3 regions of the Eubacterium sp. BL-380-WT-2B genome follow, and region 1 is predicted to be linked to each of the others. Evidence: riboswitches for the same ligand, from Rfam matches in the RefSeq annotation. Region 1 holds a riboswitch; each other region holds the start of a gene.
What was found. Region 1 has a riboswitch for cobalamin ahead of FYJ53_RS07890 (AAA family ATPase). Riboswitches for the same ligand answer to the same signal wherever they lie in the genome.

Region 1 (10,605 bases):
CTCAGGTGTTAAGTTTTTTGTCGAAACCACGCTGTCCTTCAGCGCTGTCTTTTTTTCCAGAAGCGTCTCCACATCGACCATTCCTGATACCGGACCGCTGTATTTTTCAATGGCGCGTCTGGCACAGCACAGGCTGCAGCCATCCACTGATATAGTTGGATGGTTCTGGGCAAAGGCCCGTTCCTGCTCGCCGCCTGCGATGAACAGGGGCAGGCACAGGGTGCTGACTTCTCCAGGCCTCAGCTCCTCCATCATCTTGCGGACTGCCAGCCGTGAAAGGGTTCCGCCCAGACATTCCTCACCACTGCACGCGATAATCCCAATATTCTGTTCGCCCATTGCCTACTCTCCTTCCAGCACTGCTTTTGCTTCTTCTGCCATAACTTCGGCCAGCTCATCAGCGAATTTCCAGCCGTCCTCTGTCAGACGGGTTCCGTTGCCATGTTCCTCGCCCCGGTGCGGTTTCATAAAATCAATCACACGGTGCTTATTACAGATGTTTCCTCCCGCGGCCTCCACACTTTTCTGCGCGCAGCATTTGGCACAGCCGTCGATGGTGATACAGGGCTGCCCTTCTATTTTCGCGACAATTTCATCATCGCCGGTGACAATGTGGGCCAGGCACAGGCTCTCGGTTGTCTCGGGCAGCAGCTCACCCGTCACCCTCAAGGCTGATTCACGGGCAATCAGCCCAAGCACCTTTCCAATACCGCTGCATGGAATAACCTTTACCTTAGATTTCAATTTCTTCCACCTTCCTCTTCATGATTTCATAATACGCCTCATCACGGATAAGCATTTCGGTGTCCTCCTCCCATTGCTCCAGCCTTATCTCCGCGATCCAGCCCGCTTCATAAGGGCTTTCGTTGACAAGCTCAGGGGCTTCCTCCAGGGCTGTATTGATGGCTGTAACCACACCGCTGACCGGTGAAACCAGCTCAAAAATTGATTTCCCGGATTCTACTGAGCCCACATCGTCAAACTGAGCAAGCTCCCGTCCAACCTCTGGAAAATCTACAAACAAAATATCGGACAGGTTCTGCTGGACAAAATCTGTTATACCTACACGGGCAATGCCATTTTTCACAAGAGCCCAGCAGTCATTCTCATTGAAGTAATAATCGCTCTCAGGGACTTTGAAAATAAATTTCCCCTTGGAAAAGGACCTGTAATGGATGGGATTTGGCATCTCAAAGACAGAGGCTTCACCCTCGTCGGGCTTTGTCTCAAAACCGTCGGCGAGGGCATTTACAAAGTCTTCAACGGATTCATCCATTTCCAGATAATCGATTAATGGAAAGCCCCTTTCCCTGGCGCTCTCACTCACATTGATCCGTTCAGATACCTTTAAATTTTTTTCGGCAGCCAGTTTGCTGGCACATTTCGTATTACAGCCGTCAATGACCAGCAGCGGCTTTTCAGCCAGTGCCTTCCTGTATTGTTTCTCTGCGGTGTGGTACAGCACCGGACAGATCATCTCATGATCGCCATTTTCCAAAAGCTTAAGGGCGACTTCGCGGGTCAGCGAGCCCACGAATTTATCCAGCCCGTTACAGGGAAGCACGCAAAAATCCTTCTTCATGATTTTTTATCCTCTCTCCGCATTGCTTTGATGGCCTGGGTTGTCGCTGCTTTATCTGGAAATGTGATGGCCTCCGGACCGCAGGTCTTTCCGCAGGCACGGCAAAAAACCACGCAGTTTACCGGATTTTTTACCACCAGCTGGTGCACGCTGCCCTCCTGCACTTCAAATACCCGGTGCGGACAGAAATCCACGCAGTCCATACAATCGCTGCATTTGCTGTAATCAATGCGGGGGAACCAGTCAATCCGGTTTCTTTCCACGCCCATAAATGTTGTGTCACTCATACTTAAACCTCCAGTCCCATAGCTTCAAGGGCTTTTTCAAGCTTTTCAAAAGCCTGCTCGTTTGTCATATCCCGGATATCCAGCATAACCGCATCCTTTTCAATATCCATCCCAGCCTCCCTAAAGGCATCCTTAAACATTTTTCGCTGCATATTCGGCGCACAGGCGCCAATTATAAGTTTTCGATGTGTTTTTAAAAAATCTGCCCAAAAACGGTCCCCATCCTCCTCACACAGCTGCGGATGAATGACGGCATACTCCACAGGCAGCTCCACACGCACCTGATTGATAAAATCCCATATATCCATCGCCTGAAATCCCGGACATTTTCCCGTACACACACACATTATAAAACCCGGCAATTCTCCATTCACATTAGCACCTCTTTATATAATTATTTAATTATATATTTATAATATTACGTTTTCAGGGGAAAGTCAAGGCATTTTATATCGGGAATTTGTCAATTCCTTTTTATTAATCCGCTAGGTCTCTTGTTTTTTAACCATACATCCTATATAATCATTATATAATAGATCAATTATATTATTATAGAAAAGAGGCTTAATATGGATATTGAAGCGTTATCCGTCAAAATATTAAAAGCGATGGGCCACCCCATCCGCTTAAAAATCGTTAAATTTTTACTGGACAAGCCCCACTGTGTCTGTGAGCTGAAAGAGAACCTTGAGTTCAGCCAGCCCAATCTTTCCCAACACCTGAAAATACTGAAGGAAGCTGGCATCATTGAGAGTGAAAAGGTTGGCGTCCAGACACACTACCATGTCGCTTTAAAAAGCGCCGCTGCCCTCATTGCTGCGGCAGAAGCCATGGGCCGGGAATATCTGAGCCAGTTTAAATAAATAAAAAACGCAGCGGGTACCTGTCACTGGGTATCCGCCGCGTTTTTTTAATTTACATTTTTTCATCCATTAAATCCCCGATATACACACCTGGCGTTTCAGCTCATCCGAATAAAACACACAGACTCTTTCCTGATAGAGTTGTGTGAGAGCTGGCTCTGTGAGGATATCCTCAGGCACTCCGCAGTGCAGTTTTCCCTGCCGGTCTAACAAGGCAACAAAACCACCGGTATAAAACACCTGGTCGGGATTGTGCGTTGTCATGATAATACCAAATCCATTTTCAGCCAATTTTTTGACAAGGCGCATGGTCTTAATCTGGTTGCCAAAGTCCAGATGGGCTGTCGGCTCATCCAGAAGGATAAAATCCGGCTCCTGCACAATGGCTCTGGCAATGGTTACAAGCTGTCTCTCTCCGCCGCTGATCTGTGTATAGGGCTTTTCAATAAGATGCTTTATGCCTACCATATCCAGCGCCCGCTCCACCTGCTCGTAGTCGGCGTCGCCCGGTGAACGCATTTTTCCCAGATAAGGGGTGCGCCCCATGACTACAAACTCTCTGACGGTGTACTCGTAGGTGGGAATATGAATTTGCGGCACATAGCCAATTCTCTGTGCCACTTTTTTGGGCGGCATTTTATCGACGGCTTCCCCGTTCAGCCGAATTTTTCCCTTCTGCGGTGTCATTAGATTTCCAATGCAGTTCAGCAATGTCGATTTTCCCGCTCCGTTTGGCCCTAAAACAGATAATATCTGACCTTTTTCAAGTTCGAAATTCACCTGATCAAAGATAACGCGGCTGTTTAAATATTTAAAACTAAGATTATTGACTTCCAGCTTCATGAGAGGTTCATCCTTTGCTTCTTAAGCAGATAAAAATAAAAGGGCGCGCCGATCAGTCCGGTTAAAATGCTCAGGGGCAGCTCGGCGCTTGTGAGTGTCCGGGCAATGGTATCCACCACCAGCAGAAAAATCCCGCCGACTACAAAAGAGACTGGCAGCAGTTTCATATTATCTGGCCCTACCAAAAGCCTGCCGAGATGCGGCACAACCAGCCCGACCCAGCCGATGGTCCCACAGATACAGACGGAGCAGGCTGTCAGCAGTGTCGCGCAGACAATCACGATCATCCGTGTTGTTTTGATGGTGATCCCAAGACTTTTGGCCTCTGTCTCTCCGAGGGACAGCACGTTAATCCGCCATCGCATTGCCATCAATACCACTGTGGAGATAAGCACCGCAGGGCAGATCATCAGAAGACTGTTTGGCAGTACCTTTGCAATGCTGCCCATCTGCCAGTAGGTAATCTCTGCCAGCTGCGTCTCGGGGTCAGCAATATACTTGATGATCCCCATAATGGAGTTCATAAGCCCTGTAACAATGATACCAGCCAGCACCAGCATCATATTGGAATTGTTTTTGATGACTCTGGGGATGGCGGTTGTGATCATGACTGCGATAATGCCCCCGATAAAAGCGCCAACCTGCACACCAAAGGTACCGACACTGAAAAGAATGGCAAGGGCCGCGCCAATACAGGCCCCAGAGGATACCCCCAGCAAATCCGGCGCCACCAGAGGATTTTGAAAAACGCCCTGATAAACCGCGCCAGATAAAGCCAGAGAGCCGCCAACCAGTACCGCTGCCGCTACACGCGGCAGACGAAGGGTCATGACCACGCTCTCTGTATTGGCGTCCCAGCTTCCCGAAACCGGAAAAACTCTGGATAAAAGCACTTTAACCACATCGGGAAAGGGTATCCAGTAACGCCCCAGGCACAAGGCCAGAATCCCGGCCAAAATCAAAACGAGGATCAGTCCAGCGAAAACAGCATCGTATTTCTGGTTGATTTTCTTTTTAAGTCCCGCTGTATCCATATTCTCTCCTCTTCAAGCTTTACTGGTTTGCTTTCACATTATAAATGGTGTCGATCTCTTCTTCGGCTAAATCGTGATTAAAAAACTTCTTGTAGAAATCTTTAATGTCGCTCCGGATATCATAATCCGAAAAGATTTCAGGCTGCTGGATGCTGCCCATCCACTTAAGCATCAGCGGTGTTTCCACACATGGGGCATCCCAGCGCAGAGTCCCTACCGGGGTTTTGTAAACACGGTGGTTTTTGACTGCGTCAATATTACTCCAGTCCTGGCCTTCAATTTTATTTTCATATAAATCCTCTGGCATGGTGTCGTCAAAATTTGAGAGGTAGATGATCTCAGGGTTCCATTCCATGATCTGCTCCATATTAACCTCTGCCCACTTTTTCTCTAAGCCGGCGGCAACATTGCGCCCACCTGTCAGTTCAAGGAGGTAGTTGTTAATATTTTTGGACCCTGCGACGCTCAGCTTTTTATTCTGCAGATAGAGAACGCTCTTTTGGTCTGCCGCGGCAACTTGATCTTTTTTGTTAATAAAGTATGTCTCGGTATCATTGTGGTAATCAATGAGCTCCTGGGTAAAATCCTCCTTGTTCAGAACCCTGCCCACCAGTGTTAAATCTTTTTTGAGGTTCTCAAGGTTTTCGGCGTAGTTCAGCATCACAGGGGTAATGCCAACAGCCTTCAGCTTTTCGGCCTCAGCCTCCTGGTCATTCCAGATAAATGCCACCTCTGGTGAAAGCTTCATAAGCTCTTCGATGTTAATGGAAAAATCCTGAGAGATTTCTCCTGTGGAAATATCCGCAAATTCCGGCGCCAGCTTAGTCATAAAGCTCTTTTTATACTGGGCCATCGCGCTGGGGTTAATGGACACAATCCGGTCGCTTCCCCCGTCAATCGTCCACACTGCCGATGCCCACGGAATCGGGGTAATGGCCACCTTGGTGATCTTTTCCGGCAGCTCTACCTGATTACCGCCCTCATCGGTTATGACATGCGCCTCCACTTTGTCTGCATTTTCTGCGGTATTTCCGCTGCTGGCGCAGCCTCCAAAAATCAAACTGACAGCCAGGCACAGGCCTGCTGCTTTTAACCATTTTTTTTTCATTTTAAACTCCTTTATTTTTAGATTACATAAAAAACTGTTTTAAATACTGGTGTCCTTTTCGGCCAATGATACAATAGTCCCGTTTCACATAACGGTTTCCGCTAAGTGCCGGAAAGGGTAAGGGAACCCTGAGCGCTGCACCTTCAGGAAGATACTGAAAATACAGCGGATCTGCGATGACATAATCCGTTTCTCTATCCAAAGGCCACCCAAAAGAACGAGCCTCAACTATGGTGCACTCAACAATAAATTCATTTCTCAGGGCCACACTTACCTGGCGGTTCAGTTCATGGCTGCCGATCATCACAGCGGTTCTTACCGGCTGCTCTGAAGGCGCCGGATCTTCGGTGCAGCCCTGAAACACAGCGTCCCCGGTTATGCTTTCCAGGTATTGATAAGCTGTCCGGACGCCGCTTACGCTGACAGGCATCTGATAAAACCACGGCGTACCATACTGCTTTTCCATCCATTTTGCCAGATCAAGGCCTGCTTCTGAGATAACCCAGTTGGCCTTTGCTTTTGGCGCGTCTCTAAAGTCCGCGAGCGTTCCGCCTCCCAGCCAGTAAACAGCATAGCCCAATCGCTCCAGATCGTGCGCAATCGTCTCAAATTGCCGCTGGTTTCCAAAAAGAAAGGGCGTATATCCCACAAGATTAATGCGCTTTTCGGTGTATTCACAGCGCCGCATCTCCTGTCTTGAAACGGTAGACAGTGCTTGCCGGGTGCCGTCAAGGGCATCTTGAAACCCGTCGGTCTGTATGAATATTTTTTCCTTCAGCACTGGGAAAGAACTGTCATCAATACCTGTCATGGCAGTCAGCGGCGTGCCGACAATGAACGCCGAGCGCCTTTTTTCTTCCTGCATGACAGCCCCGATGCCCTTCTCAATGCTCTCAGCCGCACCCAATGTTATCTGAAGGTCATTCATCTTTGAATACCAGAAGGGCTTCCCGCTGAAACTGTCAATGGATCTGGGGCAGGAGGCACAGCCTGAGCCTGTTACCAGGCAGGTACAGAGGGCGCGGTCCTTTTCAAAAGCCGTCATCGCACCGCTGTAATCTGCTGCCAGAGGCGGCGGTGGACAAAGGCACGCATCCTTTCCAACCCAGTGGTTTTCCCGAGCCGTCTCAAAGCCCCGAAGTATTTCTTCAAGCCGCTCCACAGGCTTCCTCTTCCGTTTTTCCATGGGGCCTCGCCTGAAAACAGCGACCGGCACATTATGAGGGTTATCTGCCTCCGACATCATGGCCTCAAAATCGGTCTGTGTGAGCAGGTCTGGACAGGAGACATAAAGCACCACCCCTTTTGTCCCACTGGTCATGACAAGCTCCTCAATCATCCTACGAACCCTGGGTACATAACTGCCAAGTGTGTACTCCAGCCTGGAAACAGGACAGAGCCTCAGACGGCTGAGCGCTTCCTTCTCCATCGCTCTGAAATAAAGAATTCGGAGACAGGCCGGCGGCCCCACTGCCAGAACACGCACACCCTCGGTCTGGAAAAGAAGTCTGGACAGCGCTTCATCTCCCATGCCTGGCTGCGCCTTCTCAACAGCTGCTGCGCCCATGACGGTCCTCCTTCTCAAGCTGATAGAGTGTCTCACCCAGGTTATCCATATCCGCGTCGGAAAGCGGCTTCGGCCATAGCTTCCCTTTCTGGCTGGCTATGGCTTTGGCCAATGCCATAAAGCTTTTTTGAAGCACCTCACCCTCTCGCTGTTCAAAAACAGTTGTCCTCCGATAGTCCGCAAGGCGAAGCGTGTCACTTTGGCAGACAGAAGCCGTAATCGGGCTGCCTGTCTTGCTGCCAAAGCACTCAACAACCTGGTGATCCGTACCGGGACGTGCCCGGTTGTGGATCAGTCCTCCAAACAACGGCTGTGTCCCGGCAGAGTACCGGACAATGCTCTTCATGATATTGTTGGCGGCGTAAAGCGACATCAGCTCAGAGGAGGTGACAATATATACCTGATCCACACACTTTTTTCTCATAGGCATTGAAAACCCACCGCAGACCACATCGCCCAGCACATCATAGGTGATTAAGTCCCAGCCCGCTTCAAATATCCCAAGCTTTTCCAATGTCTCCAGAGTAGTGGCGATCCCCATTCCTGCGCAGCCAATACCTGCCTCCGGCCCTCCGGCCTCTACACACGCCACACCTGTCTCACTCGTAAACAGAATATCCTGAGTTGTCACCTGTTCCCCTTTTTCATTCAGCCTTTGAATGACTGTGGGAATCCGCTTTTTCATCAGACACCGCGTTGAATCAGCTTTGGGGTCACAGCCTATGTGCAGCACCCTTTTTCCCATTTTGGCGAAGGCGGCGGATACATTGGCCGCAATGGTCGACTTTCCAATGCCGCCCTTTCCATAAAACGCAATTCTTTTACTGCTTTTTTCCATAATTTCTCCCATTAAAAAAACTCTTCTGACCGATTCATCAGAAGAGTTCCTCAACACAAGCAACACCCTCTCCCAATGATCCGTTAGGTTAGGTATAAACAAGAAATGTTGAAGTATCCTGACTTGGGTTCATTGCCAGCTGTAACAACTTCCCAGAGACTGCTCTCCAGTGTTGATAAAACTTACAGCGGCTCCCCCTTACAGTGGCGGCACCGTACCGGATTCTCACCGGTTTTCATGCAACAAGTCTTCTATGTAATTTTGCTATATTATATCACGATATCTGATAATTCACAACCACTGCAATTAACTCAATTTTTGATTGCCAGCTATCGTATTTTTTGATAGTATAATTAAAACAGAGGAAAGGAATCGTATCAATATGATCTCCATGCAGAACATGAAATACATCGTCGAGATCGCAAAGCACCACTCGATCTCGTCTGCCGCCAAGTCGCTTTTTGTCTCACAGTCAACGCTCTCCACCGCAGTGCGTGAGGTCGAGCAGCAGCTCGGCATCTCAATTTTTAAACGAAACAACCGTGGCATTGAGGTCACCTTTGAGGGACAGGACTTCTTAAACCACGCCAAGGATATTGTTGAGCAAAGCGAGTACCTTGAAAGGCGGTACAAGCATCGGAAAACACTGCCTATGCGCTTTTCCGTTTCCACCCAGCGCCTTCCCTTCTCGGTCATGTCCTTTATACAGATTGTCGAGGATCTTGAGCTCAGGCATTATGACATTGCCATCCGCGAGTGCCCGACCCATGAGGTCATACACGATGTGGCGTCCAGGCGCAGTGAGCTCGGCATCCTGTGTATCAACGAGCATTATCTCAATACCATGCAAAAGCTCCTTGATTCCAGCAATCTGGGCTTTTATGAGCTGGGACAGCTCACCACCTATGTTTTCCTGCGGAAAAAACACCCTCTGAGCGGCAATACCTCCCTGACGCTGGATATGCTCAGGGAATACCCTTTTGTAACTTACGACCAGGGGGAGGACAGCATGATGCATTTCTCTGAGGAGATCCTGTTCAATGAAATCTGGGATAAAAATATCCATGTGATTGACCGCTGCTCCAAAATTGCCCTGGTTCGCGGCACAAACTGTTTCAGTATCGGACCGGACCTGACCAACAGCGACGCTGACCGTATGCATTCCAACATGAGCGAAGTAAGGGCTATCCGTCTTTTGGATAATGACCAGCGGCTCCACGCCGGATATATTCTCAGAAACGAGCACGGCTTAAGCGCGATCGGCGAAAAATACATAAAAGTCCTGACTGAAAAAATAAAAGCCTTTGAGAAATGGGACTGAAAAAGCAAAATAAAAAGCCGTATCTCTGTGGATACGGCTTTTGCAATCTTCTGCCAGGCGATTTTTTATGAAACCCGGCGGGCAATAACGGCTAAGCGGCCGTCATTGAGTCCGACATTAAAGATACAGGTGGACAGCGTGAGGATCTCGTCACCCGGCTGTACACTCACATTGCTTGCGACAATGCTCTGATTCTTTATATTTTGGTAATAGTTCAGAAAGCTCTCATCGTCGGCAAATTCCAACTGTCTGTAATCATAATCCTGCTCAACCACCAGCACGGCAAAAATTTCCCAAACGCCATCACCGCCCAGCTCTGGCGGTCTTCTGTACACAATTTTATTGTGCTCTGTGATAAAATTGGGGTCTTTATAGTAATAAAGCAGATCGTCAAACATGACGTGCACACCGCTGCGCATGGTGCTGTGCCCATAAATCAGAGAGTTCTGGCTTTTAGGCTGCCATTTATAATTCATATCTAAAAAGGGCACGCCCCTTTCATCCGACTCTCCGTTAAATGAGGTGTACAGATATTTGTCATTATCGGTTGTCTGTACCACAGGGGTATCAATATTTGTCCCTTCAATACTCAGCCAGCCAACGGTTTCGGGGTTCACCTCACGCAGCGCCGCCCAGTCGATGCTGTTATCTTCGCGGTTTGTAACCTGCATTTTAAGAATCGGCGTATTGTTGGGAAAAAACTCCTTATAAAGCATCCATCCTGCCGCCCCCAAAAGGGACAGGATGATCAGAATAATGACGATGTCTCCAACAATGCGCACTGCGCTTCTTTTTTTCTTTACTTTCTTTTTTGTCATATTTATGCTCTATAGCCTTCGGGCCTTGCGCACCCATATTTTGTCATCCATAGTTTTAAAACCCAAAGGCTTTCCACCTCCTTTTATGGTTATTCATTATATCAAATCTTTCTAAATTGATAAAGACTTAAATGATAACAAAAAGGATTTTATGCTTGTCTTAAAAAAGAATAAAGCTAAAATGCCTCAAATCAAACACGGGCTTATACGCCGATGCGCTTCTGCCCAGTGAAACAGACCCCGGTCCGCAGTGTTCCCTGCATCGGGCGCTGCAGAAATGGCAGAGCGCGTCTGGATTGTCCAGCTCCGTGGCCTTCTTCTGTTGTCTTTGTCAGGAAAAAGAG
Region 2 (10,605 bases), on a different contig from region 1:
TTTGGTATCTCAATTCTGGACCGGATCTCGATCAGGCTCCCCTGGTCCAGACGCTCCTGTGCCACATCGCGCACCGCGATGCCAATGCCCAGGTTTCTTTCTGCGTAGGGCATGATCAACTCCATAGTGCCCAGCTCAAAAGCCGGTTCCAGCCGCATCTTATGCTTGAGGAAAAACGAGTCGAGATAATGACGGCTGGCCGTGTTGCGCTCTGTACAGATAATGGGGTGTGCCATGATCTCCTCAAAGCTCAGCACCTTCTCGGCAAGCGGCGCGTAGTCCAGCCCTGCCACAAAAACATCCTGTATCTCCCGGATCGGGTGAATCTCAATATCGTCCGAGGCTGCCACCGGTGAGGATACCACCCCTACCTCAATACGCTCCTCCTTCAGAGCGATGCGCGTGCCCGGCGTAGTGCCGCTCTGCATATTGATACGGATATCCGGGTACAGGCTATGGAATTTTTCAAGATAAGGCAGCAGGAAAAAGCGGGCGATCATGTCGCTGGTACCCAGGCGCACCACCCCATTGTTCAGGTTTAGCATTTCCCAGAGCTTCTTTTCGCCCAGGGCCAGCTGCTCATAGGCCTTCGCCACATGGCCGTACAGCATTTCGCCCTCCGGCGTCAGGGTCATTCCCTTCTGATTCCGGTGAAAAAGCTCGCACGACAGCTCCTTTTCCAGCAGATGGATCGATTTGCTCACTGCCGGCTGTGAGATATACAGCGCCTGGGCCGCCTGTGTAATGGTGCCATGGCGCGCTACGTAGTAAAAGACCTTGTAATGTTCAAAATTTACATTCATAAAAATACGTCCTTTTTCCGTTAATCCGTTTCATTATATCACATTTTGAATTTTATGCAACCTGCCCACTTTTCGACTTTTTGTCACGATTAATCTGCCTGAAAGTACGAATTTTTTTCAACTTAAAATATTTTAGACAAACAAAAAAATCCCCCTGCGCCTGTCTTTGGGAGAGAATGCCGGACTTTTTTCCGGTTCCTTTCAGTTTTCTTACAGAGACTTGAAATTACCTGTAAAAGCGGATATAATTAAGAAGTCTACTGTGGTCCTATAAAAAATGCGCAAAAGTGTCTGGTTTTTAAATAAACCGCCGGCTTATATCACAATGGTATAGAGTCAACAGCTAAAAGCGTAAATACTATTTTTAGGGGGAATTGTATGCAAGAGCTAGATCATAAGGCGATTGGCCTTCGTATTCGTAAACAAAGAACATTTCTGAACATGTCCCGTGATGAATTGGCAAGAAAAATCGGTATCACACCAACTTTCCTTGCCGATATAGAACTGGGGACTAAGGGCTTTTCTCTAAAAAGCCTGAATCGTTTCTGTGACGTTTTGAAAATGTCCGCCGACGCAATTCTCTACGGCCCCAAAGAATACATGGGGACGAAGTACGCAGCACTGCTGGAGCTTTTGGAACGCTGTCCAGCAGAAAAAGGAAAATACGCAGAAGAAATTCTGACTCTGTTTTTACTCAGCCATGACCCAGTAGAATAAAAAAATGCGGGTGTCCAAATTGCAGTTGGGCACCTGTTATTTTTTTACACTCTTAAACATACTGCCAGCGCCCGGCGTCTCCTCCGCTCTGCTCCGAACCGCTTCCCGGATCAGTTTTGAGCCGATTTCCCGCATTTCGCCAGCTGTGTACCAGGGCTTCGCATAAAGCGTATAATCAATATCGGTACGGTATCCCTGCAAAATCGCCCGGATCTGCTCCGGGCCCATGCCCTGCCGCACATACTCCGATACGTCAAGCCCTTCCTCTAAACCCATCCGGATCAGGTACATCTTTTTCCAATCCAGATTTTTGTCCGCATAGACCGATACATCTACCTTTCCTGTAAGCCCTTCCCGTATTTGCCACATCTGGCAGTTTGAATACTCAGGATCGTTATAAAAGGTCACATCCACACCGGTCATCAATCCCCAGAAAATTTCCCGTATCTGCTCTGGTGTAAAGGCCTCCGTAATATACGGCGACACATCGAAACCACATTCCATCGCTTCCTGAATCACATTCTGCTGTTCTCTTGTATACCTTGGCTTAACGCCCATTTTTCCACAACCCCAGCAGCATCATCAGCGCCTCAAGGCCCAGGCATTCCGCGGCGACCAGACCAAACCGGCTGTTAAAGGCCAGTCCGGCAAGCAGCGCGCAGGCACTGATAACCACCAGTATTCTCCTCGCCCGTTTCCGGTAGTGGGTGCACTCCGCGTCGTCCAGCGGTTTTGCGCTGTTTTCGACCGGCGCCCATTTGTAGATCACCGGAAAAGCGGACAGCGTAAGCGCCGCGGTAACCACCGCAACCGTCCCCGCCGGGCAGAACCGGGCAATGAGTAAAACAGAAAGTATTGTGATCCATGACAGCAGATAGCAGACCCCGCGTGTATCGGCGTGGTAACCGCCGGCATAGGCGCGGATGGCCGCATAAACAATTAAAAAGACTATGGTCTCCGGCAGCATGCCGAGAAGCAGGCCCACCAAAAGCATGGAAGCGTAGTGAACTGCCTTGAGCATGGCCGATTCCAGGCCAAACTGGTAAATTTCCACATCATCTAAATCGATGATCCGGTGCGCGACCAGACGGTTAACCGTCCATTTGGCACCCCGACCAATCATTAGAACTTACGCAGATCCTTAACTTTTTCGGGAAGTTTGTCTTGGTGATGCATTACCCAGCAAGCGGAATTTGCATTTTTAATTGCTTCCTGCCTTGCTGATTTCGCAACACCTTTTAGCATTTTATCTTTTAAACTATTCTTTTTCATAATAGACACCTCATTAAAATTAATGAATATATCAGCTGATATTCATCATTTTAGTGTTTGCTGAGGATATCTTCAATCCAATTTACCCCAAAGCCCCTTTTGATTGTCTTTTTGACATCGTCCATGCTCCAAATACAAATTTATACGTCTATTCTACTTTCCGGTGACATTAAAATTTTTACTTCGAAACGACCTTCATCACTTTTTCGCTGCATTGTGCCCTCGTATTTCTCTACGGCCGACTTCACGTTCTTCAGGCCTAGCCCCATATGTTTCCCGCCCTTTGTAGATACCAGACTGTCTTTATCCCAAACCAGTTTGCCATTATAGGGATTCCGAATACTGATTGTTATAAATTCGTTAAACTTATAAACCGTTAAATCAATTTTTCTTCTTTCGATCGGAACCTTTGAGCAGGCCTCAATTGCGTTATCCAATAAATTTGAAAAAATTGTGGTCATATCAAAAGGGTCTATAAAATCAAAGTTTAAATCTTCTACTTGCGTATTAATTTTTATACTTTGTTCATCGCATTTTAAAATCTTGTCATTAACTATAATTGTTAGTACACGATTTTTACATTTAAAACGGCCCGAAAAAGCGTCCATGCTCTCTAAAATCGTTTTTGCATACTGTTTTGCTTCTATGCCGCTTCCCTCACTATATATTTCCTCAAGAGTTTGCATATGATTTTTCATATCATGAATCAAACGGCGTGAATGATCATATTGTGTTTCAATGCTATGATAATAATTATTTTGCATTTCTTCCTGTTGCTTTTTTAAGTCTATCTCTCTTTCGAGCTCATACTTTTGTGAGATAGTTTCAAAAAGATAAATTAGATATGTATCCAAGCCTAAAAAACCCGCAATCATCATAGTTAACATTAAACCACTTGAAGTCTTATCAATAAAACTCATGATATAAATAAGCAACGCAGCTTCAAATAACGCCAAAACTATCAAAAACAAATTCTGCTGTAAGGTAATAATATCAAATTTATGCTTTTTCATTAATGTTACAATTGGTTTGTAAAAACATAATAGCATAATTTGATTTCCTAACCCACAAATAAATAACAAAACTATATCGCTTCGAACAGTTTCTATTGTTCTTCCACTAAAAACCGTAAAGAATAAGACTGATAAAGTATCTATAATGAACATATACAGAAAAAAGAAGACACCTGCGCCTACTATTCTTCTTTTATCTTTTGCTTTAAAAAGCAACAAGCCCAAAGCACATGCAGAAATTATTCCATATATACTCTTTAAAATCGCAATACCAGTTAGATTAAACGCAATAGCTACTACAACAAATAATAACCAAGCTAAAATATAAATTTTCCCACTATACTTTCTTTCAAATAAATCAGATAAAAATTTAATCATTACATAACCTGATACGCCATAAGACAAGAACATATCCAATATATAAATCCACTTATCCATACTCTTCCCCTAAACTTATCCTCCTAGCCAATCCTCTACAACAGCTTAAAATTCTCCTCAATATAATCAAACAGCCGCGCCTTAAATTCCACGGCCCGTTTCTGGGCGATGGGCAGGGTTTCGCCATTGTCCAGATACAGGTCGGCGCCCGCAATACGCTTACAGTGAAACAGGTTCACGATCACGCTCTTGTGGCAGTATTCAAAGTCAAAGTCCTTAACCTTTTCCATGATCTCACTCAGAACGCCGTTAAATTCAAAATCGCCCTGGGTGGTGCTCATTTTAATCTTCCGCCGCACACGCTCAAAATAATAAATGTCATTGCTGGCAAAAACCTTCAGCTCGCCGCCCATCATCAGAGAGATGTCATGGCTCTTGTTTTCCTTTTCAATAAAATCAAACACCTCGGTCAGCACCATGTTTACCTTAGCCGTGTTAAAAGGCTTGACCAGGTATTCAAACGCGTGCACAGCAAAGGCGTTGCGCATGTAGTGAGTGTAGCTGGTGATAAAAATAATCTTGACCCGGGCGTCCCACTTGCGGATCTGCTTGGCCGTATCAATCCCATCTGTTTCCGGCATCTCCACGTCAAGAAAAAGGATATCAAACTGGATACGGTCTTCAAGCACTTCACTGCCGTCATGATAGACGTATGTCTCCACATCAATATTGTGTTCCTCACCATATCTGATAATGAGCGCCTCCAGCTTTTCTGCAATCAAAGCATTGTCGTCACAAATCCCAATTCTAATCATCCCATCCACTGCCTTTCCAGTATTTCTTCCATTATACCATATTTTCTTCCCGCACCCTATACAAAGCCATCGTGAAGATTATTTCCCCTTAATAATTTTATACCATAAAAATACTCTATAAAAACGAAGATTTCAAGATTTTTTTCAAAAAAAGAAGCCCCGGCGTTTGGAGCTTCTCAAAAAAGGGAGGGTTTTTCAGCCTCGCTGACTGAAAAGAGGATTTAATGACGCCTGTCTGATGGAACAGGCATTATGAGATTTAATTAAATACGAATGATAAGGTGACCGTCCTTAAATTCCATAAAAAAATCCCTCTCGGATTCAGAGAGGGATGAACGAACACAGTATAATCTGGATGGTAAGGGTTTTTGTTTCGTTTCTTAAGCACTCTAAATCGGAGTCTTTTAAGAACCAATCACTATGTCGGTCTTCTGGCTCAGCAATATCATCTTTCCGCCTTCCCATCATCGTTGACAGTGGCTTTTCAGAAAGCATTTTGCATTACAGCTGCGATTACAGCAAGGGATTCTCACCCTTTTCCCACTACATAGGATCATTCAATATTTAATTAACTTCATCATACGCCCTTTGAGCGGCTTTGTCAACAACTTCTTTTTAAATATTTACGATTTTTAAAGCCTGCCTTCTCTGGCCGCCAGCTGCCTTTATAATAATAGAGCACCAGTACCGCCCCTGTCACAATCCAGGTCAGCGGATAGCTGATGTAGATCATGCGCGCGTCGTGGACAAACCGCAGGGTGGTAAAAATCCAGCCCAGCCGCAGGCCGCACATGCACAAAAGCGTGATGATCATAGGGATTACCGTGGCCCCGGCACCCCGCAGCACGCCCACAAACACCTGATCCGCAGCGTAAATACCATAAAGGGGCACCACGGTGTAAAGCTGGCGCATACCGTTTAAAACCACTGTTTCGTCCGAGGTAAACATGCCCAGAATCAGACAGGCGTTCAGGATAATGGCTGCGCCCAGGCCGATGGTCACGCCCACGCACAAAAGCAGGCAGACGTTTTTGCCCTTTACCACCCTCTCCCAGCGTCCAGCGCCCATGTTCTGCCCTACAAAGTTAGAAATCGCCAGGCAGAAGGCGTCAATGGGCATAAAGAGAAATCCGTCAATTTTCATATAGGCGGTAAACCCGGCCATGACCTCCAGCCCAAAGGTATTAATCTGGGACTGGACCACTACGTTGGAAAAGCAGACCAGCACAGACTGCAGTCCAGCGGGCAGGCCAATTCGCACGATATCCCTGAACACCTGTGCGTGAAACCGGATTTTGGCCAGCCGGAGCCGGTAGATGGGATCAGCCCTCAGCAGGATAATGACAATCAGCACAGCGGCGGCCAGCTGCGAAAAGGCTGTGGCCAGTGCCGCGCCGGCCACGCCCATGCCAAGCGGCCCCACAAAGAGCAGGTCGAGCCCGATGTTCAGCACAACGGTGACCACCAGGCAGGCCAGCGGGGTTTTGGAATCGCCCACCGCGCGCAGAATCCCGCTGCCAATGTTGTACAAAGTCATGGGGATCATGCCCAGAAAATAGATGCGGATATAGGGCACGGCGTAGGCAAGCCCGGCCTCTGGGATGTTCATCATCCGCAGCATGGCCGGCGCAAGGGTCAAGCCCAGAACGGTGAGCGCAAGGCCGGCCGCCAGGCTCAGGGCCACGGCGGTGTGCACAGCCTCCTGCACCTTGTCGTATTTCCGGCTGCCGAAAAACTGTGAAATCAGCACGCTGGCCCCGATGGACAGGCCGATGAAAAAATAGATCATGAAGGTGATGAGCAGGCTGCTCGCGCCCACGGCGGCCAGGGCATTTGCGCCCACAAAACGGCCGACGATCACAGCATCTACGGTGTTGTATAGCTGCTGGCAGAGGTTTGAGAACATGAGGGGCAGGGCGAACAGCAGCAGCTGCCGGCCTATCTTCCCCTCGGTCATCTGGCCTTTTAACGGGATTTCACGGGTTTCTTCCATAATGCTTTCCTTAACTAATAGAGATGGCAGGCCACCTGGTGGCCTGGCGCCACGTCCTTCAGGCGTGGCTTTTCGGCTTTGCAGACGGGCATACATTTTTCACACCGCCCGGCAAAGGGGCAGCCCGGAGGCAGCTCCAGCGGGCTCGGCGGATCGCCGGGGATGGTTTCGATTTTCTTGCAGCAGTCCATATGCAGCGAGAACACCGACCCCAAAAGCGCCTGGGTGTAGGGGTGCATGGCTGTTTCACACAGCTCGCCGCCGCCCACGGTCTCCACGATATTGCCCAGGTACATGACAGCCAGCCGGTGGCTCAGGCTCTGGACCAGGGCCATGTCGTGGCAGATAAAGATCATGGCAATGTTTTTCTCCCGCTGAAGCCGGGTCAGCAGCGCCACGATTTTCTTCTGGATGGAGACGTCCAGGGCCGAGGTAGCCTCGTCGCAGACCAGCACCTCGGGGTTCAGGGCCAGCGCCCGGGCAATGCCCACGCGCTGGAGCTGTCCGCCGCTCATGCTGTGGGGATAGCGCTGCATAAAATCAGCGTCCAGCTCTACCATCGCAAGCAGCTCCCTGGCCTTTTCCGCCCGCTGTTTCCGGGGGAGCCGGCCAAAGTTGACAAGGGGCTCGGTAATAATGTCGCCCACGCGCATCTTTGGGCTGAAGGAGACAGCCGGGTCCTGGAAGACCATCTGGATATGGCGGCGGTTCTGCCGGGCCGCCTCGCCCGTCAGCCCGGCAATATCTTTTCCTTTAAAGTATATCGCACCGGCAGTGGGCTTTTCAAGCTGTACCAGCATTTTTACAAAGGTACTTTTTCCGCAGCCGCTTTCCCCCACAATGCCAAGGGTCTCCCCGCGCCGCGCCGCCAGGCTGACGCTGTCGCAGGCTGTAAGGGGCCGGCCGTCTGAGGTATGGAAGCGTTTGGTCAGCCCTCTGGTTTCCAGAATAATTTCATGATTTTCAGACAAAACGCGCACCTCCAAGCTCGGGCACCGCGGCCACCAGTTCTTTTGTGTATTCCTGTCTGGGATGAAGGATCACCTCTTCCCGGGTGCCGCTCTCCACAATCTCGCCGGCCCGCATGACAATGATCCGGTCCGCCATATACGCGGCCACGCCCAGGTTATGTGTGACGATCATGATCCCTGTGCCAAAGTCCTGGCGGAGGGCCATCATCTGGCGCACAATCTGGGCCTGGGTGGTCACATCAAGAGCGCTGGTGGGCTCATCGGCCAGCAGCAGATCGGGCTCAAAAGCCATGGCCATGGCAATGCCCACCCGCTGCCGCATGCCGCCGCTCAGCTGAAAGGGGTAGCTGTCCATGATGTTTCCCGCGTCGGGCAGGCGCATGCGTGTCAGCATCTCCACGGCGCGGTCCCGGGCGGCTTCCCTTGTCACGGCCTTGTGGGTCTGGATATAGTCCACAAACTGCCGGCCGATTTTGCGGATGGGGTTGAGCATGCTGCCGCTGTCCTGAAAAATCATGGCGATGCGGCTGCCCCGCAGATCCCGCCAGTCCTCTGGCGTTTTCTGGAGCAGGGGCTCCTCATCAAAAAGAAGCTCGCCGCGGGTGACCCGCCCGTTTCCCGGCAGCAGTCCGAGAATGGAGCGGATCACTGTGGTTTTTCCGCTGCCGCTCTCTCCCACCACGCTGATGATCTCATGCTTTTTCATGTGCAGGTCAAAGTGCGCCACCGCCGGCGGTTTTTCGCCGTACTGTACACTCATATCCCGGATTTTCAGCATCTTTTTCTCCTCTCGTTAGCGCGCCGCCCTACTGCGCCGGCTTGATTTCCTTGGTCAGCCAGTAATAGTCCGCTGGCAGCATTTCGACGCCGGTAATCTTCCTGCTGGAAATAATGTTGGTTTCCGGATAAGCGTAGAAGACGCTGGCCGCGTCGTTCATGATAAGCTGCTGGGCCTGGATGACCAGCTCACGCCGTTTGGCGGTGTCAAACTCAGTGGACAGCTGGTCAAGGACTGCGTCGACCTCAGGGTTGCTGTAGCCGGCTGTGTTGGCGTTTTTGTTTTCATCGGTATGAGTTTTCCAGTATTCCTTCAGATAGTTTTCCGGATCGCCGGTGTTGGCGGTGATGACATTCCAGATCAGCAGGTCGTACTCGCCGTTTTCCTGCATGTCCAGCAGGGTGGTATACTCATAGGTTTCAACCTTCACGTCAATGCCGATCTCCTTCAGGTTCGCCTGGGTGGCAGTAGCCAGAATGGGCAGCTCGGCGCGGCTGTCGTAAATGACATACTGGAGGGTCAGGTTCTGGCCGTCCTTTTCCACAATGCCGTCGCCGTTGGTGTCCGCGTAGCCTGCCTCAGCCAGCAGCTGTTTAGCGCTTTCCAGATTGTAGGCGTTCTCGTCCTTCAGGGTGTCAAAGCCGTAATCCAGAGACGGCGGGATCGGGGCCTTCCCGGCCTCAAAGGTGCCGTGGAGCAGGTTATCCGCATAGGTCTGGCGGTCCAGCGCACGGATGACCGCCTGGCGCACCTTCACGTCTGCCAGCGGCCCGCGCTGGTTCATAAAGGAAAGCACGGTCCGCAGCGACGCAATGCTGTTGATGTCAAAGGACTCGCTGCCCTCAAACAAAGCTAAGTCACTGCTGCTGATATTGACTGCCATATCCACCTCACCAGACTGCAGCGCCATGGCGCGGGTGTTGGCGTCGTCGATAACCTGGATATTCACTTCATTGTAAGGCACCTCGCCGTCCCAGTAATTTTCATTTTTTACCACCACGCATTTTTCCTTGTCAAAGGACTTAACCGCGTAAGGCCCGGTACAGACTGGCCCGTCGGTGGCAAAGGTGCTGGTGTCTACGGTGGTGTCCACGATCAAAAACAGCGGGTCGGCCAGGCAGCCCGGCAGCCCCGGCGTGGGGCTCTTGGTCTTGATTATGAGGTTTGAGCCCTCCGCGGTCATGGCGTCATACTGGAAAAAGTCCGAGCTGGCGCGCTTGCTCATCTCAAAGGTTCTCTCCAGCGACGCCTTGACCAGGTCAGCGGTCAGGGCTGTGCCGTTTGAAAATTTGACGCCGTCACGGATTTTGAAGGTCCAGGTCAGGTTGTCGCTGCCCAGCTCCCAGCTCTCCGCCAGCCAGGGCTCTGCGCCCATCTCATCGTTGAATTTAACCAAGGTTTCGCCAACGCCGTAGCGCATGACCACCCAGCTGAAATACTGCTCCGTGGGCTCAAGCGTATCCGCAAAGCTCGTCACTCCAATATTCAGCTGCTCCGAAGACCCCGAAGCGCCCCCGCTGCCGCCGCAGCCGGATAAACCCGTGGCCGTCATGGCCAGAATCGCCACTGTCAATACTAATTTTTTAAACTTACTCATTTTATCTCCTTTCATATTCATATGAAAATTTAATTAACAACAACATCAGACTGTCAAAAAAGTTAAAAGGCAACGGCAGAGTTAAAGTAAGAAGCTCTTTCAATGGAAAATTGAGAATGGAAAATGGAGAATGAATGAACTCTTTTTCTAACGAAAAAGCGATTCGTACAGCGGCCTGCGGCCGCTATTCTACTCAAAATGCGCAGCATTTTGTTCCTGTAATTTTCCATTCTCAATTCTACATTCTCCCTTAACTGGCCTCTTTTTA
Region 3 (10,605 bases), 210 kb from region 1:
CTGATAAATAATTAATTTAAACATTGGTTTTCACTATTTGTACGGTTACCTTATAATTGTAATATAAGCGGCGAAAAGATCAAGGAAAATCACCGAATATACAATTATTTATTTTAGCACAAGATAGTAATCGTTTTACATGCCTATTATAGCATAAATTTCACCGGATTTAAAAGCCTTTCTTTAAAAAATATACCCGCCAGACTGTTTTTTATTGACCGCCCGGCGGGTAAATGTGTATTCGCTTAATTTTAACCCGCGCAGCGCTTGGGAATCACATACTGTTTGTCTTGATAGGCCGCGAATTCAACGCGGACATCGAAAATACGCTCCAGACTTTCTGTGTTCAGAATTTCATCGGGATGCCCGGTGGCGTGGATGTTCCCGTCCTTCATGAGCACCACCTGGTCAGCAAAGGTGACCGCGGTGTTGACGTCATGGATAACCGCCATAATTGTCATTCCCTTATCCTGGCAGAGGCCCCGGACGATCTCCATGGTTTCCAGCTGGTACCGCAAATCCAGGTTGCTGGTGGGTTCGTCCAGAAGCATGACCACAGGCTCCTGGGCCAGGGCGCGGGCGATAAAAACCCGCTGCCGCTCGCCGCCGCTCAGCTGGTTTAAAAGCTTGGTACTGTAATCGCTGAGCGACATCTTCTCAAGAACGGACCGGACAATCTCATAATCGGCGTCCTTCATCTTACCCTTCATATGGGGCACACGCCCGGACAGCACCATCTCAAAAACATTCAGACCGCTGTCCTCCACCTCGGTGCTCTGGGGCACATAGCCGATGCGCCTGGATTTTTCCTTTTGCGGCAGCCTCAGAAGGTCGGTGTTATCCAGGTATATCTCCCCTTTTTCGGGCTTCAGGATCCCGTTGACGCACTTGATCAGGGTACTTTTACCCGCCCCGTTTGCCCCCAGCAGCACGCACAGCCTTCCCGGCGCCACCTCGATGTTCACGCCTTTTAAAATAGGGGTCTTTCGATAGCCAAAGCTTAAATTTTTGATTGTAATCTTCATCAGACCAACCGCTCTTTCTGTTCTTTTACAATTAAATAGATAAACACCGGAACCCCGATAAAGGAGACCACAATGCCCACCGGAATGATCACCGGCGAGACGGCCACACGGCCCACTGTATCCGCCGCGATGAGCAGGATCGCGCCCGAGAGGGCGGTGAGCGGTATAAGCGCCCGGTAGTCGCCGCCGATCAGAAGCCTGGCGATATGCGGCGCCACCAGCCCCACAAAACCGATAACGCCTGTAAAGCTGACAATGGCCGATGAAATGAGCGTGACCGCAATGCCCGAAAGCAGCCGCAGCCGCATGACATTGACGCCCAGGGCCACCGCGCTTTCATCCCCGGTGGATAAAAGGTTGTAATGCCAAGCAAAACGGACGATAAACGGAAAGGTCAGGAGCAGAATAACACAGACCACGAGAATCTGCTCCCAGGTGATCTCCGAGAGGCTGCCAAAGGTCCAGTGGACAATGGCGGAGAGCTGCTGCTCGTTGGCCACATACTGCATGCTGGCATTCAGGGCTGAAAAGAAATAGTTGAGGGCAATGCCGATCAGGATGATCGTTGTTTTTCCCATGCCCTTGGCCGAGGCGATGCCGTACACCATGGCGGCACAGATAAAGGCCAGCACAAAGGCCATCATGACAGTGCCCACCTGATTGCTGCCAAAGGGCGTAAAGCCGAAAATAATGGCCAGCGATGCCCCGAAGGCCGCGGCGTTTGAAAGCCCGGTGGTAAAGGGGCTTGCCATCTTATTGCCGGTGATGGCCTGCATGACCAGGCCGCTGATGCCCAGGCCGATGCCGGAAACCAGCGCCATGGTAATGCGCGGCAGGCGCAGCTGCATGAGCACAGTGAGCTCGGTCTGGTTCAGCGCCGCCGCACCCATAAAGTGGCCGCCGGGCAGCAGGGTCGCAAACACCCGCCCCACGGTCACATTGGCAACGCCGACAAAGCAGCTGGAAAAAGCAGCAATGATCAAAAGGATCACTGCTGCCAGCATCAACGCCGCTCTTTTTTTATGATAGGCTTTTAATGTCTGCTGCTTTTCCATTACTATTGATGCTTAACCTGAAAAACATGCCCTTCTACCGGATCAACCCCCTGGATTTCCATCCATTCGTCAAAGATCGCGTCGGGGTCAACATCCTTCATCTGCTCAGGGTATAACCATTTCGCGGTATAAACCGTCCCGATCATTTTGCCCAGTCCGCCGGCGCAGAAGCCTGTTGTCACATAGAAATCGTCATTCTGGACCGCCTTTAGATCGGACCAGCCTGCGCGGCTCAGCATTTCGGAGGAGATGGTGCTGTAGTCCTCCGCTGTGGGCGGCGTGTAAACGCCGGTATTTTTGAGGGCCGGGCCGGATGAAGTCTTGATGATAAGGTCCGGGTCCTCTAACAGAATCTTTTCCGGGTCAATGGTCTTGCCGGTAATGGTAGGGTCGCCGAAAATATTGACAGCCCCGGCGTTTAAAAGCATGCTGTTCCAGCCGTCATTGCTGGTTCCCGGTATGCAGGTGGTATTTGGGTCGCCGTATTCCCAGTACACCTTTTTGCTTCCCTTGACGTCCTTAATTTTTTCGGCCACCATGTCCATGTTATCCTGGTAAAATTTTGTCAGCTTCTCGGCTTCCTTTTCCTTGCCAAACAGCTTGCCCAGAATCTCGATTTCCTTTGGCAGCTCGGCATTGTTATAGCCGGATACCACGACAACCTGAATGCCGAAGGGCTCCAGCTTTTTAATGTCCTCTTCCCATGTGCCGTTGTCCGGGGTGATGAGCACCTGGGCGCCCAGCTCGGCAATCTTTTCATAATTCAGCTCGCTCTGGCCCTTTCCGATAACATTATCCGGGTCGAACTGGCTCCAGTACACACGGTCCTGGGCTGTGTTCTTATCCACCGCCACCACCTTGTCGATGGCGCCGATCCCGCGGATCAGCTCAGAATTGTAGCGGTTGGCCACCACCACTTTCTCAAGGGGCTGGGGAATGGTTACCTCGCGCCCGGTATCATCCACCACGGTAATGCTTTTCGCCTCACTCGAATCCCCGCTCTGGCTGCACCCGGCAAAGACCGGAACCAGCAGAAGCAACGCGCACATCAGTGCAATCACTCTCTTCTTCATTTTTTCCTCCATTAAATTAAAAATTTATGTTAAATCCTTTTGGATGTCAACATCTCCCAGAAAACACAGGCACATCTAACTTTTCGGCAAATAAAAAAACCGATAAGCACTCTGCTCATCGGTCCCATTTTCCGAGATTTCATTTATTCAAACACGCCGCTGCATTCTCCCCCTGCACGTATTTCTTCTTTAAGGCAGGTCTCCTGGCTTACAGCTCCTCCGCGGCCCGCCTTCCCGGATTGCTCCAGTGGCTTTTCAGGCTTTGTCCCTGTTTACAGTGATGGGTTCGCACCGGACTCACACCGGTTTCCCTATTCTCTTATTGCTAAGCACCTCAAAGGTTATTCTGTTTTTATCATTATACCTGCTTCTATTATACTTGTCAATATCCAACCGGGGAGATTTATTTTCTGACGATAAGGCTCCAGTGGCTGCTGTAATACTGCGGCTCCGCAGGGTTATAGACGCAGGATTCTCTCAGGCTGTCCTCAAGGTGCCAGGCTTTAAAAAAGCGTTTTATGTCTGCCAGATCCACATAGAGGTGGGGCACGCCCGTCTCAGTACCGCTTTTTTCCGAGAGCAGGGTGTTGGCGTCAACGCGCCGGCTGCTGTCTGCCTGTTTATAGCCATAGCTACTCTTAGAGATGAGCGTAAGGAACAGCTCGCCCCCGGGCTTAAGATTGCATTTTATCCGCTTTATTTTAAAGGATTCCTGTAACCTTCAGCAGGCAGCAGTCATGCCCCTGCTTGATGGTCTGGAGCAGCTCGACCTCCACCGGGCGCTCAAATACGGCTTCAAAGAAGGCTTTGCTGTACCCGGCAGTACAATAGCACCAGGTCAGCGATGGGGAGGTCCCGGCCCTTTCCAGCATGGGACACTCGCAGGTAAACATCCTGGTATACAGTGCGCCGCCCTTGATGCTCCAGCCCGCCCCGCTCTCGTTGAGGTGGCTGACAAAGCGTGCCAGATCCTGCCCTTTGGACTGGTATAGCGCCTTGAAAGTCTCGGCGGTTTCCTCCAGCCGGCCATTTTCGTTGCAGTGGCAGCCCATTCTTATTTTGACAATGGTCTCCTGGTCAAAGTTTGTCTCCAGCTCCTCTGACAGGCGCTCAACCCACCTGGCTCTCTCTTCGGGCGCTGCCCCTGGCCGCAGCGGAACCCGGCGAAGGAATGCCTCTGCCTCTTCCCGGGAGATGTTTTTCTCAAGGCTCTGGCTTAACCGTTCCAGCTCCTCCTGCTCCAAAAACGGACTGACCGTTTCCGGCATACTAAAATTTTTCATGCTTCACCTCGCTTATCAATCTCTGGGGCACGGCTTTTACCCATACCCACAGCTCACCACATACCAGCCACTGCCTTCAGGCCGTTGGGCGACCCAAAAGCGCCAATACACCATACTGCGCGGCGGAACGCTGCCATCTGTCAGGAAGCCGGTACGGATCACTGATTTAAAAAGCACAGTGCTTTTTCCATTTTCCAAGACACCGCAGTCCTCGTAGGTCAGCTCGAGAAGCTCCCAGCCAAAATGCCGTTGAAAGTCCCGTTTAACAGCATGCGCCGCGGCTTCTATCTGCTCCTGTGTACAGGGTGAGGGCTTGTCGATCACCACCTTTGTTTTAGTGGTATTACCCCGCAGGCCAAAAAACACGGCCGCTATCAGGCAGAGGATGGCAGCGCCGCAGGCAGCGTGAAAAAGCGCTCTTGATTTCACAATCGATTCTCCTGCTTTCCCGGATCACATTGGCTTTAAATTTTTCTCCAGCCGCCCGGCCATCCACGCCAGGCGCTTGGCCCGGCCGGCTTCCGTTTTGGCGTCAAGATAAGCTCTTGTGTAGGTCTTTTTTACAGAAGGCGGCATATTCAGGAAGTTTTTATGAGCCTGTTCGTTTTCCCGCAGCAGCCGGGCCACTGCCTCAATCTGCTCCTCTGTGACGGGTGAGGGCCCTGCGGCGCTGTCCCACTGGCCGTTTTTCTTTGCCTCCTCGATCTTTTCCCTGCCGATGTCTGTCATCAACCCGCGTTTTTCAAGGCTTTCTGCCAAAGCCTTGTTTTTCGCGGACCATTTGCTGTTCTTTCTGCGCGCGGAAAAATACTTGATGTAGGACTGGCCGTCTACTTTTTTCATCTGGCCGTCAATCCATCCAAAGCACAGGGCTTCCTCCAGCGCCTCGCCAGCTTTTACGGTCACCAGGGCTTTTGTCTTTCCAAACACCAGCCAGACGCCTTCGCTGGACTGGCAGTTGTGGGACAGCCAGTCTCTGAAAGCCTCGCGGGTCTTAAAATATAAGGGCTCACTCATCCTCGTTCCTCCAAAAATCAAATTCTTTTCCACAGCGCCTCTGCAGGTAAAACCAGTCGGCCTTACCCATTGCCTGCGGCAGTTTATGGTTTGATTATAGCATGGTTTCCGGCTCTGGTCATGTCTTTTCCTGCTGTTTAAAGCTTCTGCCTTCCTCTTTTTTGCATAAAAAAAGACCAGCGCAGGTTTGCGCCGGTCTCAGACTTTGCTCTTTTATTTTTCGATGACAAAGTGGCCGTCCTTAAAGTCAACGGTGACCACCTGGTCCTCATCCAGGTTGCCCCGGATAATTTCCTTGCCGATCATGGTTTCAATATTCTTCTGTAAAAAACGCTTCAGCGGACGGGCGCCGTAGCTCGGGTCATAGCCCTGGTCGATGACGGCTTCCTTGGCGTCTTCACTGAGTTTTACCACAATGCGCTTATCATCCAGGCGTTTCTGGAGCTCGGCCATCATCAGGTCGACAATTCTGCCGATGGAGCGCTTGGTGAGCGGCTTGTACAGCACGATCTCATCAATACGGTTGAGGAATTCGGGCCTGAAGTAATTTTTCAGGGAATTCATGACCGCTTCCTCGGTTTCGACCAGAATGTTGCCTTCGGCGTCGATGCCTTCCAGCAGGTATTCGGAGCCGATGTTGCTGGTCATGATGATAATGGTGTTTTTAAAGTCGATGGTCCGTCCCTGGGAGTCGGTCACACGGCCGTCGTCCAGAATCTGGAGCAGCACGTTGAACACGTCCTTATGGGCTTTTTCGATTTCGTCCAGGAGAATGACCGAATAGGGTTTACGCCGCACAGCTTCTGTCAGCTGGCCGCCTTCTTCATAGCCAACATATCCCGGAGGCGCTCCGATCAGGCGGCTCACGGAGAATTTTTCCATGTACTCGCTCATGTCGATACGGATCATGTTGTCCTCAGAATCGAACAGGTTGGCGGCAACGGCTTTGGCCAGCTCTGTTTTACCAACCCCGGTAGGCCCTAAGAACAGGAAGGAGCCAATGGGGCTGTTGGGGTTTTTAATGCCCGCGCGGGAGCGGATAATGGCGTCGACCACCTTTTCGATGGGTTCTTCCTGGCCGACCACGCGTTTTCTGAGGGTATCTTCCAGATTCAGGAGCTTTTCCCGTTCGCCGGCCATCAGCCGGCTCAGGGGGATACCGGTCCAGTTGGAGATGACTTCGGCGATCTCGTCCTCGGTCACACTCTCACGGATCAGGGATTCGCCCTCGCCTCTGGCCTCGGCGGCTTCTTCCATTTCCTTCATCTTCTTCTGTAATTCCGGCAGCCTGCCGTAGGTCAGCTCTGCGGCCTTGTCATAGTCGGACTCGCGCTGGGCCAGCTCGATCTGGTGGTTAACCCGGTCGATTTCTTCCTTGATCTTCTGGACGGATTCCACCGCGTTCTTTTCGTTATCCCACTGGATCTTCATTTCATTGAAGCGGTCGCGGTATTCGGCCAGCTCCTTCTGAATCCGTTCCAGTCGCTCCTTGCTGAGCTTGTCCTCTTCTTTTTTGAGGGCGGTTTCCTCGATTTCCAGCTGGATCATCTTACGGTTGACCTCATCCATCTCTTCGGGCATGGAGTCAATTTCGGTACGGATCATGGCGCAGGCTTCATCCACCAGGTCGATGGCCTTATCCGGGAGGAAACGGTCGGTAATGTACCGGTTGGAAAGCACTGCCGCGGAAACCAGGGCGTTATCCTGGATCTTGACCCCGTGGAAGATTTCATAGCGTTCCTTTAAGCCTCTGAGGATGGTAATGGTGTCCTCAACCGTCGGTTCATCCACCAGTACCGACTGGAAACGCCGTTCCAGCGCTGGGTCCTTTTCGATATACTGGCGGTATTCATCCAGTGTGGTGGCGCCGATACAGTGGAGCTCGCCCCGGGCCAGCATTGGCTTGAGCATGTTGCCGGCATCCATGGAGCCCTTGGTTTTCCCGGCCCCCACAATGGTGTGGAGCTCATCGATAAACAGGATGACGCGTCCGTCGCTGTCCTTGACTTCCTTTAAGACGGCTTTGAGCCGCTCTTCAAACTCGCCGCGGTATTTGGCGCCGGCGACCAGCGCGCCCATATCTAAGGAGATAATGCGCTTGTCCTTTAAGCCCTCGGGCACATCGCCCTGCACAATCCGGGCAGCCAGGCCTTCGACAATGGCGGTTTTACCAACGCCCGGTTCCCCGATAAGCACTGGGTTGTTCTTGGTTTTTCTGGACAAAATACGGATGGTGTGCCGGATTTCGGAGTCACGGCCAATCACTGGGTCCAGCTTATTATCAATACAGTCCTGCACCAGGTCGTGCCCGTACTGGGTCAGGGCTTCATAGGTTCCTTCGGGGTTGTCGCTCGTGACCCGCTGGCCGCCGCGCACATCCCTTAATACTTTTAAAACCTCATCCTTTGTGACACCGTGACGATTCAGCAGCTCGAGGGCTGCGTTCTGCCTGCTCAGGCTGTAAAAGCCCAGCAGAAGATGCTCGACAGAGATGTACTGGTCTTCCATCTTCTTGGCTTCCTTATAAGCCTCGTTCATGATTTTGTCAGTGTCACGGCTGATATAAACCTTTCCGGGTTCGCGGCCCGGGCCGGTAACGCTGGGCATATTGTCAATATCGCCCTTTAATTCCTGGGTAATCGGATAGGTATTTTTACCCAGCCGTTCAAACAATCTTCCGACCACGCCGTTTTCCTGGGTCAGCAGCGCCAGGAGCAGATGCTCTGGCTGAATTTCCATGTGGTCATGGTCTATGGCAATCTGTTCGGCATTTTTGACCGCTTCGATTGATTTCTGTGTTAACATGTTCATGTCCATTAAATATCACCTACTTCTCTTAAATTTTGTATGTAAAGCCGCCATGCGGCCTGAATGAAGCGCACCCAAACCGCGCTCCGATATGTGATTCGATCCCTGCCTTTATTTCTTTGGCCTGGGATTTCCTAAAAACTGACCGTATAATTCCTCGAGCTCCTGATCCAGATTTTCATCCTCGTTGCTCTCAAAGTAGAGGTTCATGGCAGAGTCGATCATCCGCAGGTATTCGGTCAAAAAATTGGTAACAGTGCTGACACCGTTCTGTACCGCGCCGTTTTCCTTGAATTCACGGATGAATTTGTGGTTGGTCAGGTGTTCGCTGTCCTTGTCATCCACCTCATTGTTTTTGCGCTCGATGTTACAGATTTTCTGGAAAAACTGGTCAAAATGCTCGTTTAAATCCTCGGACTTGGTACGGGAGCTTACCTTAAGCACCGCGTATTTCTGCCCGTTGTCATTGACAAACTCATAGCTGTACCGCACCTTTGGACGGTACTTGTATTTCAGGCTTTTGCCAAACTGGATGCTGGAGTTTTTGTTGATCTGGCTCACCGACAGGGTGTCGCTGAGGTTTTGGTCCAGCTGCTCCAGTATTTTCTGCACCTGCTGCTCAGGTGTCTCCAGACCGATCTTCTCAGCCAAAATATCATTGATGAGCTGAGAGCGGTTGGTATTATTTTCATATGCCAGTTGATCGATCTTTTCAACGATCTCATCAAAAAGCATCAGGCTATATACACTTTTTTTCATAGTTTCCACCTCGTCTATGCATTAATAATACACCCTAACCAATATATTGTCAAATGATTTATGTAAAACACATGACATTTTATTGTATTTCTTAATCCACTTTAAGAATTAAAAGGCTTCATTAATAAATATTACCCAAAAAATTGAAAAACGGACGAAAATTTATGGAATCACTTAAAAAGCTTAGGAAAGCAGCTGATTGGGATTTTAAGGTTTATTAATTTTGGAAAACGTGATATGAGCTGATTATCGAATACAACAATAGCACAGCAACATAAAAAGATCGGCGCAAAATTGTGCCGATCTTTTTTAGCTTCATCTTCATTTTTTATTTTTAAGCACCCTGCACAGTGTGGCGCGCAGGACTTTCATATCCACGGGCTTGGCGACATGGGCGTTCATGCCTGCGTCCAGGGCAGCCTGAATATCCTCTGCGAAGGCGTTGGCAGTCATGGCGACAATGGGGATGGTCCGGGCGTCGGGCCTTGGCAGGCTGCGGATGGCCCTGGTGGCCTCAAAGCCGTTCATCTCAGGCATCTGGATATCCATCAAAACAGCGTCATAGGTGTCTGGAGCGGCGCCGTCAAAGGCCGCCACTGCCTCGGCGCCATTGACCCTGACCCGGGAATCCGCGCCGAGCATTTTCAGCAGCTCGCTGAGGATTTCGGAGTTGATCAGATTATCCTCGGCGATGAGGAAGCAGCGCCCTGCGAGCAGGCTTTCATCGGTGAGTCCCGAGCACTCGTCCTCACGGCTCGCGTTACCCTCAGACGCGCTCTGGGCGGCTGCGAATTCCAGCTCTACCCGGAAGACGGTGCCTGCCCGCTCCTGGCTTTCGGCGGTGATCTCGCCCTCCATCAGGTCCACCAGCCCCTTGGTAATGCTGAGGCCAAGGCCGGTTCCCTCAACCCGCGTCACATTGCGGTCTCTGGTAAAGGGCTCAAACACATGGATGAGGAAGGCTTCGGACATGCCCACACCGGTGTCGCTGACGATGAACCGGTAGCGGACTGCATCGGGGGCCTTGACTGGTGCAATTTCTTCAACCCGCAGTTCTACCCTGCCGCCCTCGGGCGTAAACTTGATAGCGTTGCTCAGCAGGTTGATCAGGATCTGGTTGATGCGCAGCAGGTCGCCGTAAAAGTAAGGGTGCCGGATATTTTCCGTCCGGGCGCTGTAGCTGAGGCCATTGTCCGCGGCCTGGGGCGCAATCATGGCGTTAAGCTGGCTGAGCAGGTCGGAAACGGCAATGGCCGAATGGTTAAGGGTGATCTGTGACCGCTCGATCTTACTCATGTCCAGAATATCATTGATGAGGCTGAGCAGGTGTCTTGAGGCCACGACGATTTTATCCAGGCAGTCCCTGACCCGCGCGCTGTCATCCAGGTGAGCCGCAGCCAGGGTGGTCATGCCCATGACGGCGTTCATGGGGGTGCGGATGTCATGGCTCATGGATGAAAGAAAATCGCTTTTGGCCTGGTTGGCCTTTTCCGCCAGTGACAGGGCCTTTTCCAGCGCTGCCTTTGTCCGGCGCTCGGAGGCCAGCATGTCGGTGACGTCTGCCCGCACCAGGCATACGGTTTTC

Region 2: another riboswitch for cobalamin. It lies ahead of FYJ53_RS08425 (LytTR family DNA-binding domain-containing protein); the one in region 1 lies ahead of FYJ53_RS07890 (AAA family ATPase).
Region 3: another riboswitch for cobalamin. It lies ahead of FYJ53_RS06945 (ABC transporter substrate-binding protein); the one in region 1 lies ahead of FYJ53_RS07890 (AAA family ATPase).

The regions. Positions count from the first base shown of each region.
Region 1 covers NZ_VUMP01000003.1:372,479-383,083, reverse strand. The annotation lists gene FYJ53_RS07940 (putative zinc-binding protein) at 1-339, opposite strand, end outside; gene FYJ53_RS07935 (putative zinc-binding protein) at 343-744, opposite strand; gene gcvH (glycine cleavage system protein GcvH) at 734-1,582, opposite strand; gene FYJ53_RS07925 (ferredoxin family protein) at 1,579-1,869, opposite strand; gene FYJ53_RS07920 (hypothetical protein) at 1,872-2,243, opposite strand; gene FYJ53_RS07915 (helix-turn-helix transcriptional regulator) at 2,439-2,732, shown strand; gene FYJ53_RS07910 (ABC transporter ATP-binding protein) at 2,802-3,575, opposite strand; gene FYJ53_RS07905 (iron ABC transporter permease) at 3,572-4,609, opposite strand; gene FYJ53_RS07900 (ABC transporter substrate-binding protein) at 4,629-5,717, opposite strand; gene FYJ53_RS07895 (nitrogenase component 1) at 5,740-7,284, opposite strand; gene FYJ53_RS07890 (AAA family ATPase) at 7,265-8,122, opposite strand; cobalamin riboswitch at 8,215-8,392, opposite strand; gene FYJ53_RS07885 (LysR family transcriptional regulator) at 8,505-9,443, shown strand; gene FYJ53_RS07880 (class B sortase) at 9,509-10,261, opposite strand.
Region 2 covers NZ_VUMP01000004.1:12,612-23,216, reverse strand. The annotation lists gene FYJ53_RS08455 (LysR family transcriptional regulator) at 1-803, opposite strand, end outside; gene FYJ53_RS08450 (helix-turn-helix domain-containing protein) at 1,182-1,520, shown strand; gene FYJ53_RS08445 (hypothetical protein) at 1,557-2,078, opposite strand; gene FYJ53_RS08440 (accessory gene regulator ArgB-like protein) at 2,068-2,643, opposite strand; gene FYJ53_RS08435 (cyclic lactone autoinducer peptide) at 2,643-2,792, opposite strand; gene FYJ53_RS08430 (sensor histidine kinase) at 2,933-4,243, opposite strand; gene FYJ53_RS08425 (LytTR family DNA-binding domain-containing protein) at 4,279-4,998, opposite strand; cobalamin riboswitch at 5,402-5,564, opposite strand; gene FYJ53_RS08420 (MATE family efflux transporter) at 5,600-6,991, opposite strand; gene FYJ53_RS08415 (ABC transporter ATP-binding protein) at 7,006-7,971, opposite strand; gene FYJ53_RS08410 (ABC transporter ATP-binding protein) at 7,955-8,740, opposite strand; gene FYJ53_RS08405 (ABC transporter substrate-binding protein) at 8,769-10,337, opposite strand.
Region 3 covers NZ_VUMP01000003.1:162,721-173,325, reverse strand. The annotation lists gene FYJ53_RS06955 (ABC transporter ATP-binding protein) at 252-1,025, opposite strand; gene FYJ53_RS06950 (iron ABC transporter permease) at 1,025-2,080, opposite strand; gene FYJ53_RS06945 (ABC transporter substrate-binding protein) at 2,083-3,153, opposite strand; cobalamin riboswitch at 3,329-3,505, opposite strand; gene FYJ53_RS06940 (hypothetical protein) at 3,581-3,871, shown strand; gene FYJ53_RS06935 (DUF6144 family protein) at 3,855-4,436, opposite strand; gene FYJ53_RS06930 (hypothetical protein) at 4,473-4,865, opposite strand; gene FYJ53_RS06925 (YdeI family protein) at 4,890-5,453, opposite strand; gene clpB (ATP-dependent chaperone ClpB) at 5,667-8,270, opposite strand; gene FYJ53_RS06915 (hypothetical protein) at 8,373-9,020, opposite strand; gene FYJ53_RS06910 (PAS domain-containing protein) at 9,342-10,605, opposite strand, start outside.